3 regions of the Oceanobacillus sp. FSL K6-3682 genome follow, and region 3 is predicted to be linked to each of the others. Evidence: a T-box and tRNA genes for the amino acid it is inferred to sense, from the RefSeq annotation. Region 3 holds a T-box; the other regions hold tRNA genes.
What was found. The T-box of region 3 lies ahead of glyQ (glycine--tRNA ligase subunit alpha). A T-box ahead of a tRNA ligase gene usually reads a tRNA of that ligase, here a tRNA-Gly.

Region 1 (7,102 bases), 2.2 Mb from region 3:
GAATATCAACCTGTTGTCCATCGCCTACGCCTGTCGGCCTCGGCTTAGGTCCCGACTAACCCTGAGAGGACGAGCCTTCCTCAGGAAACCTTAGGCATTCGGTGAAAGAGATTCTCACTCTTTTTTCGCTACTCATACCGGCATTCTCACTTCAAAGCGCTCCACCAGTCCTCACGGTCTGACTTCTCTGCACTTTGAACGCTCTCCTACCATTGTTCGTAAGAACAATCCGCAGCTTCGGTGATACGTTTAGCCCCGGTACATTTTCGGCGCAGCGTCACTCGACCAGTGAGCTATTACGCACTCTTTCAATGATGGCTGCTTCTAAGCCAACATCCTGGTTGTCTGTGCAACGCCACATCCTTTTCCACTTAACGTATACTTTGGGACCTTAGCTGGCGGTCTGGGCTGTTTCCCTTTCGACTATGAACCTTATCACCCATAGTCTGACTCCCAAGTTGAAGTAACTGGCATTCGGAGTTTGACTGAATTCGGTAACCCGGTAGGGGCCCCTAGTCCAATCAGTGCTCTACCTCCAGTACTCACGATCTTGAGGCTAGCCCTAAAGCTATTTCGGAGAGAACCAGCTATCTCCGTGTTCGATTGGAATTTCACCGCTACCCACACCTCATCCCCGCATTTTTCAACATACGTGGGTTCGGGCCTCCAGTCAGTGTTACCTGACCTTCACCCTGGACATGGGTAGATCACACGGTTTCGGGTCTACGACCGCATACTCATTCGCCCTATTCAGACTCGCTTTCGCTACGGCTCCGTGTCTTCCACTTAACCTTGCATACAATCGTAACTCGCCGGTCCATTCTACAAAAGGTACGCCGTCACCCATTAACGGGCTCCGACTACTTGTAGGCACACGGTTTCAGGTTCTATTTCACTCCCCTTCCGGGGTGCTTTTCACCTTTCCCTCACGGTACTGGTTCACTATCGGTCACTAGGTAGTATTTAGCCTTGGGAGATGGTCCTCCCGGATTCCGACGGAATTCCACGTGTTCCGCCGTACTCAGGATACACTCCGGAGGAAATTCCTTTTCAACTACAGGGCTGTTACCTTCTTCGGCTGACCTTTCCAAGTCGATTCGTTTAAAGAATTTCTTTGTAACTCCAATGGAGTGTCCTACAACCCCAAGAAGCAAGCTTCTTGGTTTGGGCTCTTTCCGTTTCGCTCGCCGCTACTCAGGAAATCGATTTTTCTTTCTCTTCCTCCAGGTACTGAGATGTTTCAGTTCCCCGGGTCTGCCTCATCTACCCTATGTATTCAGATAGATGTCCTGTCCCATTACGAACAGTGGGTTCCCCCATTCGGAAATCCCCGGATCAAAGTTTACTTACAACTCCCCGAGGCATATCGGTGTTAGTCCCGTCCTTCATCGGCTCCTAGTGCCAAGGCATCCACCGTGCGCCCTTATTCACTTAACTAAAGTTTTGGAATAAGTTTGCTGATTACTTCGTAATCAGTTGTGTTGCTATATCAATAGCTTTTTTGCCTTATTTCTAAAGTTTGATGTCGTTGTTACTCTTATTTAGTTTTCAAGGTACAAAAAGAGAGATTGCTCTCTCAAAACTGAACCAAACAACCAAGTACAAAATTCCGTTATATATCCTTAGAAAGGAGGTGATCCAGCCGCACCTTCCGATACGGCTACCTTGTTACGACTTCACCCCAATCATTCGTCCCACCTTCGGCGGCTGGCTCCAAAAAGGTTACCTCACCGACTTCGGGTGTTACGAACTCTCGTGGTGTGACGGGCGGTGTGTACAAGACCCGGGAACGTATTCACCGCGGCATGCTGATCCGCGATTACTAGCGATTCCGGCTTCATGTAGGCGAGTTGCAGCCTACAATCCGAACTGAGAACGGTTTTATGGGATTTGCTTGACCTCGCGGGCTTGCTTCCCTTTGTTCCGTCCATTGTAGCACGTGTGTAGCCCAGGTCATAAGGGGCATGATGATTTGACGTCATCCCCACCTTCCTCCGGTTTGTCACCGGCAGTCACCTTAGAGTGCCCAACTAAATGCTGGCAACTAAGATCAAGGGTTGCGCTCGTTGCGGGACTTAACCCAACATCTCACGACACGAGCTGACGACAACCATGCACCACCTGTCACTTTGTCCCCGAAGGGAAAACTCTGTCTCCAGAGCGGTCAAAGGATGTCAAGACCTGGTAAGGTTCTTCGCGTTGCTTCGAATTAAACCACATGCTCCACCGCTTGTGCGGGTCCCCGTCAATTCTTTTGAGTTTCAGCCTTGCGGCCGTACTCCCCAGGCGGAGTGCTTAATGCGTTAACTTCAGCACTAAGGGGCGGAAACCCCCTAACACCTAGCACTCATCGTTTACGGCGTGGACTACCAGGGTATCTAATCCTGTTCGCTCCCCACGCTTTCGCTCCTCAGCGTCAGTTACAGACCAGAGAGTCGCCTTCGCCACTGGTGTTCCTCCACATCTCTACGCATTTCACCGCTACACGTGGAATTCCACTCTCCTCTTCTGCACTCAAGTCCTCCAGTTTCCAATGCACGTTTACGGTTGAGCCGCAAGATTTCACATCAGACTTAAAGAACCGCCTGCGAGCGCTTTACGCCCAATAATTCCGGACAACGCTTGCCACCTACGTATTACCGCGGCTGCTGGCACGTAGTTAGCCGTGGCTTTCTGGTCGGGTACCGTCAAGGTACGATCAGTTACTATCATACTTGTTCTTCCCCGACAACAGAGTTTTACGATCCGAAAACCTTCATCACTCACGCGGCGTTGCTCCGTCAGACTTTCGTCCATTGCGGAAGATTCCCTACTGCTGCCTCCCGTAGGAGTCTGGGCCGTGTCTCAGTCCCAGTGTGGCCGATCACCCTCTCAGGTCGGCTACGCATCGTCGCCTTGGTGAGCCATTACCTCACCAACTAGCTAATGCGCCGCAGGCCCATCTGTAAGTGACAGCAAAAGCCGCCTTTCAACTTACCATCAGGAGATGATAAGTATTATCCGGTATTAGCTCGCGTTTCCGCGAGTTATCCCAGTCTTACAGGCAGGTTGCCTACGTGTTACTCACCCGTCCGCCGCTCGTTCCACGAACGTCCCTCCGAAGAGTTCTGTCCGCTTCCCGCGCTCGACTTGCATGTATTAGGCACGCCGCCAGCGTTCGTCCTGAGCCAAGATCAAACTCTCCATAAAAGTGTTTGTTTCTTTAGCTTTCAGAAGTCAACTTCTGACTTAAATATTCAAGAAAAACGAGGTGTTTTTCTTCTTTCGTACTGGTTGTTTTGTTCAGTTTTCAAAGAGCAATTTCTTTGTCGCTTTTAAAAACGGCGACCAAATCAATATATCATGTTTCAAAACCATTGTCAACAACTTATTTAAAAGTTATTGAGTGGAGCCTAGCGGGATCGAACCGCTGACCTCCTGCGTGCAAGGCAGGCGCTCTCCCAGCTGAGCTAAGGCCCCATGTTATATTCATGTAATGGTCGGGAAGACAGGATTCGAACCTGCGACCCCTTGGTCCCAAACCAAGTGCTCTACCAAGCTGAGCTACTTCCCGATGGCGCGCCCGAGAGGAGTCGAACCCCTAACCTCTTGATCCGTAGTCAAACGCTCTATCCAATTGAGCTACGGGCGCTTATGGTGCCGAGGACCGGAATCGAACCGGTACGGTAATCACTTACCGCAGGATTTTAAGTCCTGTGCGTCTGCCAGTTCCGCCACCCCGGCAATATTTGGAGCGGAAGACGGGATTCGAACCCGCGACCCCCACCTTGGCAAGGTGATGTTCTACCACTGAACTACTTCCGCGTATTGCCTTTATTTAATTAATGGTGCGGGTGGAGGGACTTGAACCCCCACGCCCGAAGGCACTAGATCCTAAGTCTAGCGCGTCTGCCAATTCCGCCACACCCGCAAATGGTGAGCCATGAAGGATTCGAACCTTCGACCCTCTGATTAAAAGTCAGATGCTCTACCGACTGAGCTAATGGCTCCTTAAAAGGAAAATGGTGCCGGCCAGAGGACTTGAACCCCCAACCTACTGATTACAAGTCAGTTGCTCTACCAGTTGAGCTAGGCCGGCATAATGGTGGAGGATGCAGGGCTCGAACCTGCGACCCCCTGCTTGTAAGGCAGGTGCTCTCCCAGCTGAGCTAATCCTCCGGATTTAAAGCCTGGCAACGTCCTACTCTCGCAGGGGGAAGCCCCCAACTACCATTGGCGCTGAAGAACTTAACTTCTGTGTTCGGCATGGGAACAGGTGTGACCTCTTCGCTATCGCCACCAGACAATACAATATGTAACTTGAAGATGTTTCCTTAAAAACAAGGACAAGTTATATTATATGCACTTCAGAATAAAAATGCAACACTTTTTTTAAATTTGCACCCTGAAAACTAAATAAGAGTAACGTGACATCAAAAAACTTAGATAAGTCCTCAATCGATTAGTATCCGTCAGCTGCACGTGTCGCCACGCTTCCACCTCGGACCTATCAACCTCATCGTCTCTGAGGGATTTTACTCACTTGAAGTGATGGGAAGTTTCATCTTGAGGGGGGCTTCATGCTTAGATGCTTTCAGCACTTATCCTTTCCACACGTAGCTACCCAGCTATGCTCCTGGCGGAACAACTGGTACACCAGCGGTGTGTCCATCCCGGTCCTCTCGTACTAAGGACAGCTCCTCTCAAACTTCCAACGCCCACGACGGATAGGGACCGAACTGTCTCACGACGTTCTGAACCCAGCTCGCGTACCGCTTTAATGGGCGAACAGCCCAACCCTTGGGACCGACTACAGCCCCAGGATGCGATGAGCCGACATCGAGGTGCCAAACCTCCCCGTCGATGTGAACTCTTGGGGGAGATAAGCCTGTTATCCCCGGGGTAGCTTTTATCCGTTGAGCGATGGCCCTTCCATGCGGAACCACCGGATCACTAAGCCCGACTTTCGTCCCTGCTCGACTTGTAGGTCTCGCAGTCAAGCTCCCTTCTGCCTTTACACTCTACGAATGATTTCCAACCATTCTGAGGGAACCTTTGGGCGCCTCCGTTACCTTTTAGGAGGCGACCGCCCCAGTCAAACTGCCCGCCTGACACTGTCTCCGAACCGGATTACGGTCCTGGGTTAGAATGGTCATACAGTTAGGGTGGTATCCCACGGGTGCCTCCACGTAAGCTGGCGCTCACGCTTCAAAGGCTCCCACCTATCCTGTACAAACTGCACAAACATTCCATATCAGGCTACAGTAAAGCTCCACGGGGTCTTTCCGTCCTGTCGCGGGTAATGCGCATCTTCACGCATAGTATAATTTCACCGGGTCTCTCGTTGAGACAGTGCCCAAGTCGTTGCACCTTTCGTGCGGGTCGGAACTTACCCGACAAGGAATTTCGCTACCTTAGGACCGTTATAGTTACGGCCGCCGTTTACTGGGGCTTCGGTTCAAAGCTTCGCTCCGAAGAGCTAACTCTTCCCCTTAACCTTCCAGCACCGGGCAGGTGTCAGCCCCTATACTTCGCCTTTCGGCTTCGCAGAGACCTGTGTTTTTGCTAAACAGTCGCTTGGGCCTATTCACTGCGGCTCACTCACAAGTGAGCACCCCTTCTCCCGAAGTTACGGGGTCATTTTGCCGAGTTCCTTAACGAGAGTTCTCCCGCTCACCTTAGGATTCTCTCCTCGCCTACCTGTGTCGGTTTGCGGTACGGGCACCTATGATCTAACTAGAGGCTTTTCTTGGCAGTGTGAAATCAGGAACTTCGGTACTCTATTTCCCTCCCCATCACAGCTCAGAAATATGTCAGACGGATTTGCCTATCTGACTTCCTCGCATGCTTGGACGCACATCCATCAGTGCGCACTCCTTATCCTCCTGCGTCCCCCCATTGTTCAAACAATCATGAGGTGGTACAGGAATATCAACCTGTTGTCCATCGCCTACGCCTGTCGGCCTCGGCTTAGGTCCCGACTAACCCTGAGAGGACGAGCCTTCCTCAGGAAACCTTAGGCATTCGGTGAAAGAGATTCTCACTCTTTTTTCGCTACTCATACCGGCATTCTCACTTCAAAGCGCTCCACCAGTCCTCACGGTCTGACTTCTCTGCACTTTGAACGCTCTCCTACCATTGTTCGTAAGAACAATCCGCAGCTTCGGTGATACGTTTAGCCCCGGTACATTTTCGGCGCAGCGTCACTCGACCAGTGAGCTATTACGCACTCTTTCAATGATGGCTGCTTCTAAGCCAACATCCTGGTTGTCTGTGCAACGCCACATCCTTTTCCACTTAACGTATACTTTGGGACCTTAGCTGGCGGTCTGGGCTGTTTCCCTTTCGACTATGAACCTTATCACCCATAGTCTGACTCCCAAGTTGAAGTAACTGGCATTCGGAGTTTGACTGAATTCGGTAACCCGGTAGGGGCCCCTAGTCCAATCAGTGCTCTACCTCCAGTACTCACGATCTTGAGGCTAGCCCTAAAGCTATTTCGGAGAGAACCAGCTATCTCCGTGTTCGATTGGAATTTCACCGCTACCCACACCTCATCCCCGCATTTTTCAACATACGTGGGTTCGGGCCTCCAGTCAGTGTTACCTGACCTTCACCCTGGACATGGGTAGATCACACGGTTTCGGGTCTACGACCGCATACTCATTCGCCCTATTCAGACTCGCTTTCGCTACGGCTCCGTGTCTTCCACTTAACCTTGCATACAATCGTAACTCGCCGGTCCATTCTACAAAAGGTACGCCGTCACCCATTAACGGGCTCCGACTACTTGTAGGCACACGGTTTCAGGTTCTATTTCACTCCCCTTCCGGGGTGCTTTTCACCTTTCCCTCACGGTACTGGTTCACTATCGGTCACTAGGTAGTATTTAGCCTTGGGAGATGGTCCTCCCGGATTCCGACGGAATTCCACGTGTTCCGCCGTACTCAGGATACACTCCGGAGGAAATTCCTTTTCAACTACAGGGCTGTTACCTTCTTCGGCTGACCTTTCCAAGTCGATTCGTTTAAAGAATTTCTTTGTAACTCCAATGGAGTGTCCTACAACCCCAAGAAGCAAGCTTCTTGGTTTGGGCTCTTTCCGTTTCGCTCGCCGCTACTCA
Region 2 (7,102 bases), 2.4 Mb from region 3:
ATTCTTTAAACGAATCGACTTGGAAAGGTCAGCCGAAGAAGGTAACAGCCCTGTAGTTGAAAAGGAATTTCCTCCGGAGTGTATCCTGAGTACGGCGGAACACGTGGAATTCCGTCGGAATCCGGGAGGACCATCTCCCAAGGCTAAATACTACCTAGTGACCGATAGTGAACCAGTACCGTGAGGGAAAGGTGAAAAGCACCCCGGAAGGGGAGTGAAATAGAACCTGAAACCGTGTGCCTACAAGTAGTCGGAGCCCGTTAATGGGTGACGGCGTACCTTTTGTAGAATGGACCGGCGAGTTACGATTGTATGCAAGGTTAAGTGGAAGACACGGAGCCGTAGCGAAAGCGAGTCTGAATAGGGCGAATGAGTATGCGGTCGTAGACCCGAAACCGTGTGATCTACCCATGTCCAGGGTGAAGGTCAGGTAACACTGACTGGAGGCCCGAACCCACGTATGTTGAAAAATGCGGGGATGAGGTGTGGGTAGCGGTGAAATTCCAATCGAACACGGAGATAGCTGGTTCTCTCCGAAATAGCTTTAGGGCTAGCCTCAAGATCGTGAGTACTGGAGGTAGAGCACTGATTGGACTAGGGGCCCCTACCGGGTTACCGAATTCAGTCAAACTCCGAATGCCAGTTACTTCAACTTGGGAGTCAGACTATGGGTGATAAGGTTCATAGTCGAAAGGGAAACAGCCCAGACCGCCAGCTAAGGTCCCAAAGTATACGTTAAGTGGAAAAGGATGTGGCGTTGCACAGACAACCAGGATGTTGGCTTAGAAGCAGCCATCATTGAAAGAGTGCGTAATAGCTCACTGGTCGAGTGACGCTGCGCCGAAAATGTACCGGGGCTAAACGTATCACCGAAGCTGCGGATTGTTCTTACGAACAATGGTAGGAGAGCGTTCAAAGTGCAGAGAAGTCAGACCGTGAGGACTGGTGGAGCGCTTTGAAGTGAGAATGCCGGTATGAGTAGCGAAAAAAGAGTGAGAATCTCTTTCACCGAATGCCTAAGGTTTCCTGAGGAAGGCTCGTCCTCTCAGGGTTAGTCGGGACCTAAGCCGAGGCCGACAGGCGTAGGCGATGGACAACAGGTTGATATTCCTGTACCACCTCATGATTGTTTGAACAATGGGGGGACGCAGGAGGATAAGGAGTGCGCACTGATGGATGTGCGTCCAAGCATGCGAGGAAGTCAGATAGGCAAATCCGTCTGACATATTTCTGAGCTGTGATGGGGAGGGAAATATAGTACCGAAGTTCCTGATTTCACACTGCCAAGAAAAGCCTCTAGTTAGATCATAGGTGCCCGTACCGCAAACCGACACAGGTAGGCGAGGAGAGAATCCTAAGGTGAGCGGGAGAACTCTCGTTAAGGAACTCGGCAAAATGACCCCGTAACTTCGGGAGAAGGGGTGCTCACTTGTGAGTGAGCCGCAGTGAATAGGCCCAAGCGACTGTTTAGCAAAAACACAGGTCTCTGCGAAGCCGAAAGGCGAAGTATAGGGGCTGACACCTGCCCGGTGCTGGAAGGTTAAGGGGAAGAGTTAGCTCTTCGGAGCGAAGCTTTGAACCGAAGCCCCAGTAAACGGCGGCCGTAACTATAACGGTCCTAAGGTAGCGAAATTCCTTGTCGGGTAAGTTCCGACCCGCACGAAAGGTGCAACGACTTGGGCACTGTCTCAACGAGAGACCCGGTGAAATTATACTATGCGTGAAGATGCGCATTACCCGCGACAGGACGGAAAGACCCCGTGGAGCTTTACTGTAGCCTGATATGGAATGTTTGTGCAGTTTGTACAGGATAGGTGGGAGCCTTTGAAGCGTGAGCGCCAGCTTACGTGGAGGCACCCGTGGGATACCACCCTAACTGTATGACCATTCTAACCCAGGACCGTAATCCGGTTCGGAGACAGTGTCAGGCGGGCAGTTTGACTGGGGCGGTCGCCTCCTAAAAGGTAACGGAGGCGCCCAAAGGTTCCCTCAGAATGGTTGGAAATCATTCGTAGAGTGTAAAGGCAGAAGGGAGCTTGACTGCGAGACCTACAAGTCGAGCAGGGACGAAAGTCGGGCTTAGTGATCCGGTGGTTCCGCATGGAAGGGCCATCGCTCAACGGATAAAAGCTACCCCGGGGATAACAGGCTTATCTCCCCCAAGAGTTCACATCGACGGGGAGGTTTGGCACCTCGATGTCGGCTCATCGCATCCTGGGGCTGTAGTCGGTCCCAAGGGTTGGGCTGTTCGCCCATTAAAGCGGTACGCGAGCTGGGTTCAGAACGTCGTGAGACAGTTCGGTCCCTATCCGTCGTGGGCGTTGGAAGTTTGAGAGGAGCTGTCCTTAGTACGAGAGGACCGGGATGGACACACCGCTGGTGTACCAGTTGTTCCGCCAGGAGCATAGCTGGGTAGCTACGTGTGGAAAGGATAAGTGCTGAAAGCATCTAAGCATGAAGCCCCCCTCAAGATGAAACTTCCCATCACTTCAAGTGAGTAAAATCCCTCAGAGACGATGAGGTTGATAGGTCCGAGGTGGAAGCGTGGCGACACGTGCAGCTGACGGATACTAATCGATTGAGGACTTATCTAAGTTTTTTGATGTCACATTACTCTTATTTAGTTTTCAGGGTGCAAATCCTAAATAAATAAGTCTGGTAGCGATAGCGAAGAGGTCACACCTGTTTCCATGCCGAACACAGAAGTTAAGTTCTTCAGCGCCAATGGTAGTTGGGGGCTTCCCCCTGCAAGAGTAGGACGCCGCCAGGCAATCCTTATTTCACAGTACCTTAATGGTAGAACTTCGGTTAATAACCGACTGGTCGTAGATTTGAAGTTTAACTTTTAAAATCTGCCTGTGAAATTATTTATTTTCCTATTAACTGGAAAATAATACCTGGCCCGTTGGTCAAGCGGTTAAGACACCGCCCTTTCACGGCGGTAACACGGGTTCGAATCCCGTACGGGTCACCAATAATGGAGGATTAGCTCAGCTGGGAGAGCACCTGCCTTACAAGCAGGGGGTCGCAGGTTCGAGCCCTGCATCCTCCACCATATAAGACTTATAAATTCATATCGCGGGGTGGAGCAGTCTGGCAGCTCGTTGGGCTCATAACCCAAAGGTCGCAGGTTCAAATCCTGCCCCCGCAACCAAAATGGTCCGGTAGTTCAGCTGGTTAGAATGCCTGCCTGTCACGCAGGAGGTCGCGGGTTCGAGTCCCGTCCGGACCGCCATATACCACCTTGGATCAACTGATAGAACCGCTGACTTGTAATTAGAGAGTCACAGGTTCGAATCCCTTTAATTCTTCCATACATAATAGTTAATTGGCTTGGTAGCTCAGTCGGTAGAGCAGAGGACTGAAAATCCTTGTGTCGGCGGTTCGATTCCGTCCCGAGCCACCATCTTAAATATGCGGGTGTAGTTTAGTGGTAAAACCTCAGCCTTCCAAGCTGATGATGAGGGTTCGATTCCCTTCACCCGCTCCATTATTAAAGTGGGCCTGTAGCTCAGCTGGTTAGAGCGCACGCCTGATAAGCGTGAGGTCGGTGGTTCGAGTCCACTCAGGCCCATTACTTATATATATTTATGATGCAAATCTCATACATTTGTATGTTAATATAAGAATTATCATGATGACCTTAACTCATGCCCAACAGCCTTCTAAGCTGCGGGTCAATGATTTAAACCCTCTCTATGAGGTCTTTTTTTAGGAAAATTACTCGATGACTGGAAGCTACTCCCGTAAAGAAGACAAGTTGTGAGAGAGTTTTTTTTTTGCATACATATTTATAACTTTCCCTCTTTGTTTGCTCCATTTTTCTCTTCAAAATCCTTTTTGCCGTATATAGCACATTCAATCGAAATTTATTTCAAAATAAAATTAGCCCTCAGCTTCAAACTAAATTATGAGGATGCTATAATTGGTTTTTCAAACTATCTTTAAAGGGAGAAATATACATGCAATTATACGACAAACCAATGAGAGCGTATTTACATAATGATTTAGCAGCCTTTGAATCAGAGGAAAATGACAAACATCTTATTTATTTTTTTGAAAAGGGTTACGTAACAGTTCTTGGTGAGTTTGATTCTGATAAGCATGCTGGAGGAAAAGCCTGTATTATTTTTAATCAGGATGATGTGATATCTGTTGAAAAAGGAATGCTGCGTTTTATTGATGTTAAGAGTTAATGAAAATAATAATAGAGCTAATGTTGAAAAATGAGCTTATTTGTGCTGTTAAAACTGCATTGCAGCTAGATGGGATGATCAAGTAGCCATTAGAAGAAACATCTTTTAGTTCGGCATTCAAAAATGTGACAGATAAGTTTATCGTGCCCCTTTCAATAGTAACGGAAGACCAAAATAAATGTTAAACTGGAATAATATATTTATTTCCCGGAAGGAGTTTAGTTACCCATGAGTAGTCCACTTCCTAAAATCGGTAAGCCTGCAATGAATGCCCTTCATCATATAAATATTAAAACAATTGAAGATGCTGCTAGGCTTGATGAAACAACACTGCTTAAAATTCATGGTGTCGGACCAAAAGCAGTCAGCATATTAAGGGATACACTAACAGAAAAAGGATTAAAGTTTGCGGAGAGTAATCAGCTCTCATTCACTCCTGACTTTGCAGTTCTTGGTGATTTAAAATGTGACAATGCCCCCAAAAGAAGAATTATTCGTGATTTTATTATAGGGCGTGCCGCCGGCAAGGAAGAAATATTAAAAGATGTCTTAACGGAGGACGTTATATGGTGTGTGATTAATAGGGAGGAGATTCATGGATTTCTGAACTTTTCTCAAAAAGTATCTGAAACAGATTACCCTGTCAGCAGCGTGGAAATAGCTATGAATCTTACCCATGGTAAAGAAGGAGCTTCACATACAACCATGACGTTAAATGATGGCAGACAGATTTATATTGCAGATTTTTTTGGGTTTGCCAGCAATAAAAAAGACGCTAAGATTAAAATGATTACAACTTATTTTGCGGGCCAATATTAATTCGGTTTCATGATCGACAATGCTTTTTGGATTAATTTGTGTGGAAGTCAAGAAAACCGGTGTTTCGTATAAAAATCCGGTTTTCTTGACTATTAAAAAGTTATTTGTATCGTTTAATTGACAAAGAGCATCTAAAGTTTTTTAAGATAGACTCTTGCCCTAATTTGTAATAGTAATCTAAAAGAATAAACAGCTACCTTTTATCTGACCAAGCCTCTGCAACTGCTAACAAATCTTTACCGGATTTATTGTCAATTGCCAGCAATAATAATCCAGTGGAGACACACTGAAGGAAGCCCCATTCCCAAATGGCTTGTTTGTCCACACCTGTTAGCATACTCAAATGGGCACACCGTTCCATACCTTTTTCTACAGGATGGTGCTTGTATTCTTCAGTCCATTCTCTCATCAAAACACCTAAATCATAAGCTTTTTCGTAGATTATGCCATCTGGATCAATCAATTTAAACTGATTTTCTTTGGATGTATCTTGTAAAATATTCGTGTTATGGGCATCCCCGTGAACGAGTACATGATTTTTCGGATTCTCTTCCTTATGTCTTGAGTGGAGAAAACGATAGGCAAATGCAATCGTCCCCTCTGAGCATGGGTAATTTAACGATTTCCAGGTGCTTTCAATAAACCCGCTAAACCAAGAAAAAACCTCTTTGTTGCTTTGCAATGTGGAATGCTGGAAAGGAACAGTCCATGTTTTTTGTAAGGTTGAGCAAATAATGTTAATCTGCTCAAGAACTGGTTTGCCAGTCTCTTTTAAAGGTTTCCCGAGGCGTCCTAATAAAGAAGCCTTTTTATCGTAATCATAGGCAAATAATTTTACATATCCATTGCCGTTTGCCAGCTCTAAAGCTTTTATCGCATTAGAAAAATCAACTTGCCAGACACTATCAGGCATTTCCATTTTTATTACATACTCGTTTCCTTGCCCGTTTACTGCATTTGCTACAAAAGCAGTTGAACCGCCAAATAAGGTTTGTCCAACTTTAATTTTCCATTGGTTTTCAAGTTCTAAAATAACATCGTTCAGTTTCTCCAGCCATTTTTTCCCGGCTTCACCATTGGCAGTGGCTCTGCTGATTACAAGTGGTGGAATTTCTCTTTCATACTTCATATAACTTTATTTAATGTAGATAATAAGATGTGGTAGAAAGCTTCTTTATCTACCGTTCTTGCAATGTCTACATTTCCATTTTTATTTGTTGTAAAGAATGTGGAACCCATCGATGATTCCTCATTTGTTTCAACGGCGACAAAGCCTTTTTCAAATTGGCATATTTCCGGGTGGAAAATGGAAACGGGCACTAAAGGATCATGTAACGTTAATTGATTGGAGCTTTCTAACCAGGCATTCCCAAAGTCGAGAACTGCTTTGGTTAAACTTGAATTTGTGTGAAACAATTCATTTGCCCGTGCTGCTTCAATAGTAAGCCTCCCCGTAACCTCAAGTGGAATAGCTTTATGGGCTTTTACGTTGGAAGCAAACACGATTTTTGATGCCAGTGGATCTGCCCAGGAGTTCCAATTATACCAAGGCTCAGGCAATGGTTCTTTTGCAAAATATCCATTCATCAGATATAGACCTTTTAATAGACCGGGAGCGTCCGGATAGTCACGAAATAGAGCAGCAATATTCGTCATATTGCCAATACCGATTAGAGTAATGTCATGTGGATGGTCTTTAATCTGTTGATACATGAACGCTGGAGCATCCGCTTTTTTATAGGTATTATGCTTCCAATTAGATAATGCCGAAGCACCGTCCGGCGTTGGATATACCGGTACAGGTTGCAGTGTTGTATCCAGGCCTGCAACAATTGAGATTTCCCGGCCAGCTGCTTTGCAGATCGCATCAGCAACAGCGGCTCTTTTTTCTGGTTCACCGCATACGGTTGTAATCCCCATTAAACTGCATTGAGGTTCATTTAATAAGTATGCCAGGCACACTGCATCGTCAATATCGCCGCCAATATCTGTATCAAGTAATATTTTTTTCATAATAAATACCTCCTGTAATAATAGAAATTCTTAATACAAGAGTTCTTTGCAAATCCCCATGCTGCACCTCCTTT
Region 3 (7,102 bases):
ATTTGCGTCTAATATTATTTGCTGCAATGTACCATTTTACTTTCTGACAGACTTTGAAGATATTAATATATGAAGTAAAAAAATATCAGGAAGTTTAATGCATTATTTTTACTGTTCTTCTTGAATAACTTTATTAATTTCTGCCTTGCCACATACGAATAATCTGATTAGCTGTTTCCTCCACTGCTTTGTGAGAAACATCAATGACAGGACAGCCTATTTTTTCAACAACTTCATTAAAAAATTCTAATTCCTGCTCAATCCTGCTTACATTTGCATAAGTTGCCTGGTCACCGAGTCCAAGAGCTTTTAAGCGCTCTTTTCGAATTCCATTCAGTTTTTCTGAGGATATGCGCAAGCCAATACATTTTTTGGGGTCAACCATCATAAGCTCTTCCGGCGGATCCACTTCCGGAACAATTGGAACATTCGCCACTTTAAATCGTTTGTGCGCCAGGAATTGAGAGAGCGGAGTTTTAGATGTTCTGGAAACACCGATTAATACAATATCTGCACGGGTAATTCCTCTTGTATCTCTTCCATCATCATACTTTACAGCAAACTCTATGGCTTCAATCTTCTTAAAATAATCTTCGTCTAATTTATGGACAAGGCCGGCTTCCAATCGCGGTTCATCGCTGAAAACCCGCTCCATTGCTTCCATGATAGGACCCATTATATCAACTGCTTCAATATCTATTTCTTTAGCACGTTTGTTTAAATAAGCACGTAATTCTGGATTAACAAGTGTAAAACCGATAAGATTTGAATTTAATTTTGCCTGTTGCAAGAATTCATCAATGGTTTCCTTATCTTCCACATATGGGATACGCTGTATTTTATAATCCCCGTTTTTAAATTGGCTTAAGCCGGCTTTAATTACCAATTCAGCCGTTTCCCCAACAGAATCAGATAACACATAAATAATTTTCTGCGCAGTCATCACGACACCCTCTCCCAGTTTCTTAAAACTTAAATTTTATCTTCAATGGTTAACTCAACCAGCAGTTTTGTCATCGTTGTTTTTGTAATTCGGCCAATTATCTCAAGGCCATTTTTTGTATCTTTTACAACGGGGACGCCGTCAATTTGTCTCGATATCAGCTGATGAGCTACATCGATAAGCAGGTCATTTTTACGGCATACTGTAATATTCGGCATTCTTGTCATTATAATTGGTACCGGTATCGAGCTTAAATCCTGCCTTCCCATGCTTGCACGTAATAAGTCTTTCCTGGAAAGGACACCAACCAGACATGCATTTTCATCCACAACAAACAGGGTACCAACATCTTCTAAGAACATAGTCGATATAGCATCATATACAGACACCTTTTCATTTACGGCAACCGGGACCTGCTGAAATTCATGAACCTTGTACCGTTTTATTTTTTCTGTTAATAATTCTGATCCTGTTTTACCCGTATAAAAGTAGCCTACACGAGGACGTGCATCTAAAAAACCAGCCATTGTCAGAATAGCTAAATCCGGTCTCAATGTAGCCCGGGTTAGTGTAAGCCGCTCTGCTATGTGCTCTCCCGTGATAGGACCGTCTGCTTTTACTATTTCTATAATCTGCTGTTGCCTTTTCGATAAGTCCACTTTTTCACCACCTATACTGCTGCATTATTTGCAAATGAATATTATAAATAGTATTACTTAAGGGCATAAAAATTGGTATACATAAAGGATAACGTACCATGATTCCTTAATATTTTTAGAACATGGTACGTTATTATAATTCGACTTTATTCACTAAAATTCCTTTTTTAAGAGAGAAAACCTTTTTTATTATATTTTTCCTTGTTTATAAGACCGTTATAATCCATTTATGCGTGCTGTTTCCATGCTATTTTCCGTAAGTCTGCATATTGCAAGATTAGCACAGAAAGCTCATGGATGATAGAAAGACGGTTTTTTCTTACTTCTTCATTATCGTCCATAATCATATTATGATCAAAGAACGCATGGATATCACCTGCAAGGTCGGCAAGCAGCTGCAATGCTTCCTCACTTTTTTGGGCTTCTAAATATTCTGCGTAAGTTGATTTTACTGCTGCTACAGATTCATGTAATTCTTTTTCTGATTCTGTTTGGAAGAGGTTAGGATTTACCTTATAATCCGTATCCTCTACCTTGTTTTCCAAGTTCAACACACGAACAAGTGCCTCCTGAGAGGTCTTAAAATGATCATCTGCTTTTTTCTCAGCTAAAACATGTGCTTTTTCCACTGCAACATGAAATATACCTAATTGATTATCTACGACAGCATGGATTATATCTGTTTCAATATTTTCTTCACGCATTAAATACTCCGCACGGGAAGCGAAAAACGCCAGCAAGTCATCGTTAGAAGAAGCGTTTATTGTTAAACCGGCATTCTCTAATACAGATAAAGTATACTCAATTAGTGATTCTATGGTTAAATCCCAATTTTGATCCTTCAATATACGCAGGATGCCCATTGCCTGCCTTCTTAAGCCATATGGATCCTGGGAACCGCTCGGGATAAGACCAACACTGATACATCCGGCAATTGTATCTATTTTATCCGCGATACTTAATACTGCACCGACTGTCGTGGCAGGAAGCTCACCATGGGACTGCTTCGGCAGATAATGCTCGCGGATAGCTTGAGAAACCTCTTTAGCTTCTCCAAAGTAAGCAGCATATTTCTCACCCATAACGCCCTGCAGCTCTGTAAATTCATTTACCATATTGGTCATCAGATCAAACTTACTGATTTCAGCTGCACGAACAACTTCTTTAAGCTCTTTTAAGGAAAGCTCCTCTGCTAAATGCTTAGCAATTGTTTTAACACGATTAACCTTCTCGGTATACGTACCAAGCTTCTCCTGGAATATAACCCTGGTGAGTTTTTCCTGGAAGAAATCAATCGAAAGCTTTTTATCTTCTTCGAAAAAGAATTCTGCATCCGCAAGACGGGCACGAAGAACCTTCTCATTTCCCCGGATTACTGTTTCCAGCTCATAATCATCACCGTTTCTCACGCCGACAAACTTAGGAAGCAGTTCACCACCCTGCTCTACAGGAAAATAACGTTGATGCTCGGCCATAGATGTAATCAGAACTTCATTTGGCAATGCTAAGAAAGAGGTAGAAAAGCTGCCCACAAAGGCTGTCGGATATTCCACAAGATTTCTTACTTCATTTAATAGATCTTTATCAACAGGAATTTGGAAATCATTTTTCTCTTGTAAAGCACCAAGCTGCTTCACAATTTTAGCCTCGCGTTTTTTAGCATCAGCAATTACATAATTATCGTTTAGCAATTGCTCATATTGTTTCGGTTCATCTATTGTAAGCTTACCACTGAGGAAACGATGTCCATATGTGAAATTGCTTGTTTTCACATGAGCTATTTCAAATGGGATCACTTCATTACCGTAAAGCGCAGCCAGCCAGCGGATTGGCCGTGCATAACGCAATGTTTCATTTGCCCAGCGCATATTTTTACCAAATGTAATCGACTCAATAATATCCTTAAATTCCGGAAGTAAGGATTGCACAGACTTTCCTTCAATATATTTTTTTACATAAATATAAGAAGTTCCCTTCACTTCTTTAATATAAATATCATCCGTTGTTTTTCCCTGTCCCCGGGTAAATCCTTCCGCTGCTTTTGTCCAATTATCCTGGTCATCCTTAGCAATCTTTAAGGCAGGTCCTTTTGCCTCTTCTTCGATAGATGCCTGACTCTCAGCTACTTCTTCTATAAGGACAGCTAATCTGCGCGGTGTTGAGAAAGAAACTGCAGATGCGTAGGAAATACGTTGTTCATCCAGCCATTTTATTGTTTTATCTAAAAATTGAGCTTCTGCATCGTCTATGAAGCGAGCCGGCAGCTCCTCTAATCCAATTTCAATTAATACATCCTGTGCCATTTTAGTTCCCCTCCTTTTTCAACATTGGAAAGCCTAATTTTTCACGCTCTTGTACATAAATCTTTGAAATGCTGCGGGCCAAATTACGAATCCGGCTAATGTAACCTGTTCTTTCTGTTACAGAAATAACACCTTTAGCATCCAGAAGATTGAATGTATGTGAGCATTTTAAAACGTAGTCGTATGCAGGGAAGACGAGCCCTTTTTCCATCGTTGTTTTTGCTTCCTGTTCATATTTTGTAAATAAATCAAATAACATATCTGTATTTGATGTTTCAAATGTATAGACAGAATGCTCATACTCCGGCTGATAGAAAATATCTCGAAGTGTCACGCCATTATTCCACTCTAAATCAAATACATTTTCTTTATCTTGAATATACGAAGCGAGCCGTTCTATCCCATATGTTAATTCAACAGTTACCGGGTTGGCTTCTAAACCGCCAATCTGTTGGAAATAAGTAAATTGTGTGATTTCCATACCATCTAACCATACTTCCCAGCCAAGACCGGCAGCTCCTAACGTCGGGTTCTCCCAATTATCCTCCACAAAACGGATATCATGCTTGAGTGGATCAATCCCCAGCTTTTTCAAAGACCCTAAATACAGTTCTTGAATATTTGACGGAGAAGGTTTCATAATAACCTGGAACTGATGATGCTGATACAGTCGATTCGGATTTTTTCCGTATCTGCCATCAGCCGGCCGTCTGGAAGGTTCTACATAGGCAACATTCCATGGTTCTGGCCCCAAGCTTCGCAGCAGCGTCATCGGAGACATCGTTCCAGCACCTTTTTCTGTATCATATGCCTGCATTAAGATACAATTTTGTTCTGACCAATGATTTTGTAAAGTTAAGATCATTTCTTGAATATTCATTTACTCCACTCCTTTAATGGATAAGAAATTTACATCGTATTTCACGTTCAGCAGAACCAATAAGAAAAGCCGTCCCTATGTCTGCTTTAATGACAGACATAGGGACGGCTTAAAACCGCGGTTCCACCCTATTTGCTCTTGTTTTATAAGAGCCTCTTTTCATTGTTGTTACTCCGAAGCTCCTTCCTGAAGTCTCTATATACCTGGCTCGCACCATTTCCAGGCTCGCTTTTTACAGACAATACTTCAGTACTTTTCTTCATCATCGTAACGACTATTTCATAACATTTATACTTAAGATATATGTACAAATCATACTCTATCCGTCCTTGACTTGTCAATTATTACTTAAATAAATCCAGCTGATCCAAAAACTTTCGCGACTTTATGAAATATCCTCCATAACGATCATAATAAGCTTTTAAAATGGCCTGGAACATTTTCACGTTTTCTGGTTTCATTTGGATGGATCCGATACGTTCTAATTCTACCTCGGAGAACAGATATAGAATCCTGGCCAATTTTGGAGAAAGTTCTATTGCTTCCGGATCCAAATGGCGGCATTTAGGACATAAAAAACCGCCCTCCACGACAGAAAACACAAAAGGCTGCTGCACCGACCCACAATTTATACATTGATTTAAGAGTGGGGCAAACCCAGCTTTTTTATAAAGTTTTAATTCATACATCATTATTGGAATTTCAGCCTGATCATTCTCTTCAATCCACTTTACTGTTTGTTGAAATTGTCCAAATATGTACGGATCTATATTTTGATTTTCCAAAAGCTTATCTGTAAGCTCTGCAACATAGGAACAATAAGCTGTTTTCACGAAATCTTCGCGTATTTTGCGATGTGAGTTTAATAATTCTCCTTGCTGTATTGTACTCAATCCGCTTCCAAGATAAACAAAAAAACGGGCAAAAACGAATGGCTGAGTAACAGCAGCCATTCGACTTTTTGGTTTTTTTGCCCCTTTTGCCAAAGCTTGGAACTTCCCAAACTTTCCGCTGTAAATTGTCACTAATTTATGTGTTTCACCATAATCTTTTGTTTTTAATACGATACCATCTATCTGTTCCAGCACTCTAAATCACCCGGCCTCACTTTGTTTTGAACAGAAAAATCATCGTTATATCTCTGTGGTTAAACAGATGGTAAATCTAAACTCCCAGTCATAGAAGATCGGGTCTGTTCTTTTTGTTTCACTTCCGGGTTTAATTCTCCTTGCTGCTCTAATTCTTTTAATAATAAATAGGTTTCAATGTTTCCTGTTTGACAAAACAAATACCATGTTGCATCTAGCACAAGAAACCCCCGCCTTTCAAATTATTTTTTGCTAAGACTAAAGCAATTACTTAAAAAATACCCTGTTATTAACTTCCCGCTTCTTTTATAGGTTGGTTCGATTTGAACATTTCATGAGTATAAAAAATTACCATCTTTAAGAGGTTGTTCTTAAAAATCCAATGAAAATGTCACAAACTTTAATACTCATCAAGTCGGAATCCAAATTCATGCAATTGATTTTGTTTGTTTCTCCAATCTTTTTTTACTTTCACCCAAAGCTCTAAATACACCTTAGAGCCAAGTAAAGCTTCAATATCACGGCGTGATTGCTGGCCAATTTTTTTCAGCATGCTCCCTTGCTTTCCAATTAATATACCTTTTTGGGAGCTTCTTTCTGTAACAATCGTTGCTTGTACCAATAATTTTTCATTTTCATTCTTCTCTATATTTTCAATGACAACAGCAATCGAATGAGGAATTTCTTCCTTCGTATGATGCAATACCTTTTCTCGGATAAGCTCAGAAATGATGAATCTCTCGGGATGGTCTGTTACCTGATCGGCAGGATAATACTGTGGCCCATCTGGAAGTTTTCCAGCAACCACCTCTAACAGATGATTAACATTATTTCCATCTAATGCAGAAATTGGAATAATTTCATCAAACGAATAAAGATCCTTATACTGGTCAATCAGCTTCATGAGCTTTTCTGGATGAATTTTATCAATTTTATTAATTACCAGATAGACCGGCTGTTTCACTTTTTGCAGCAAGTCAATGATGTATTGGTCCCCGCGCCCATATCCTTCATCTGCATTAATCATGAACAAAATATTATCCACTTCATTTAAAGTATTCTCTGCCACCTGCACCATAAAATCGCCTAATCGATGTTTCGGCTTATGAATTCCAGGTGTATCAATAAAAATCATTTGGTATTCCTTGGTTGTCAGGACACCTTGAATTTTATTTCTTGTTGTTTGTGCCTTATCACTCATTATTGCTATTTTTTGACCAATAACCCGG

Region 1: it encodes a tRNA-Gly, which carries the amino acid that the T-box ahead of glyQ (glycine--tRNA ligase subunit alpha) is inferred to sense. The anticodon was not compared.
Region 2: it encodes a tRNA-Gly, which carries the amino acid that the T-box ahead of glyQ (glycine--tRNA ligase subunit alpha) is inferred to sense. The anticodon was not compared.

Annotation. Positions count from the first base shown of each region.
Region 1 is NZ_CP150263.1:100,249-107,350, reverse strand. It holds rRNA gene MHH51_RS00555 (23S ribosomal RNA) at 1-1,437, opposite strand, end outside; rRNA gene MHH51_RS00550 (16S ribosomal RNA) at 1,627-3,189, opposite strand; tRNA gene MHH51_RS00545 (tRNA-Ala) at 3,387-3,459, opposite strand; tRNA gene MHH51_RS00540 (tRNA-Pro) at 3,477-3,553, opposite strand; tRNA gene MHH51_RS00535 (tRNA-Arg) at 3,555-3,631, opposite strand; tRNA gene MHH51_RS00530 (tRNA-Leu) at 3,635-3,723, opposite strand; tRNA gene MHH51_RS00525 (tRNA-Gly) at 3,730-3,804, opposite strand; tRNA gene MHH51_RS00520 (tRNA-Leu) at 3,826-3,910, opposite strand; tRNA gene MHH51_RS00515 (tRNA-Lys) at 3,914-3,989, opposite strand; tRNA gene MHH51_RS00510 (tRNA-Thr) at 4,003-4,078, opposite strand; tRNA gene MHH51_RS00505 (tRNA-Val) at 4,083-4,158, opposite strand; rRNA gene rrf (5S ribosomal RNA) at 4,168-4,283, opposite strand; rRNA gene MHH51_RS00495 (23S ribosomal RNA) at 4,422-7,102, opposite strand, start outside.
Region 2 is NZ_CP150263.1:371,943-379,044, forward strand. It holds rRNA gene MHH51_RS01950 (23S ribosomal RNA) at 1-2,594, shown strand, start outside; rRNA gene rrf (5S ribosomal RNA) at 2,655-2,770, shown strand; tRNA gene MHH51_RS01960 (tRNA-Glu) at 2,900-2,974, shown strand; tRNA gene MHH51_RS01965 (tRNA-Val) at 2,980-3,055, shown strand; tRNA gene MHH51_RS01970 (tRNA-Met) at 3,078-3,154, shown strand; tRNA gene MHH51_RS01975 (tRNA-Asp) at 3,159-3,235, shown strand; tRNA gene MHH51_RS01980 (tRNA-Phe) at 3,331-3,406, shown strand; tRNA gene MHH51_RS01985 (tRNA-Gly) at 3,417-3,490, shown strand; tRNA gene MHH51_RS01990 (tRNA-Ile) at 3,501-3,574, shown strand; gene MHH51_RS01995 (hypothetical protein) at 3,963-4,196, shown strand; gene MHH51_RS02000 (DNA-binding protein) at 4,425-5,015, shown strand; gene MHH51_RS02005 (aminoglycoside phosphotransferase family protein) at 5,209-6,144, opposite strand; gene MHH51_RS02010 (nucleoside hydrolase) at 6,141-7,028, opposite strand.
Region 3 is NZ_CP150263.1:2,764,231-2,771,332, forward strand. It holds gene MHH51_RS13845 (pyruvate, water dikinase regulatory protein) at 134-943, opposite strand; gene MHH51_RS13850 (helix-turn-helix transcriptional regulator) at 973-1,602, opposite strand; gene glyS (glycine--tRNA ligase subunit beta) at 1,830-3,905, opposite strand; gene glyQ (glycine--tRNA ligase subunit alpha) at 3,907-4,785, opposite strand; T-box leader at 4,883-5,060, opposite strand; gene recO (DNA repair protein RecO) at 5,130-5,873, opposite strand; gene MHH51_RS13870 (YqzL family protein) at 5,933-6,094, opposite strand; gene era (GTPase Era) at 6,274-7,102, opposite strand, start outside.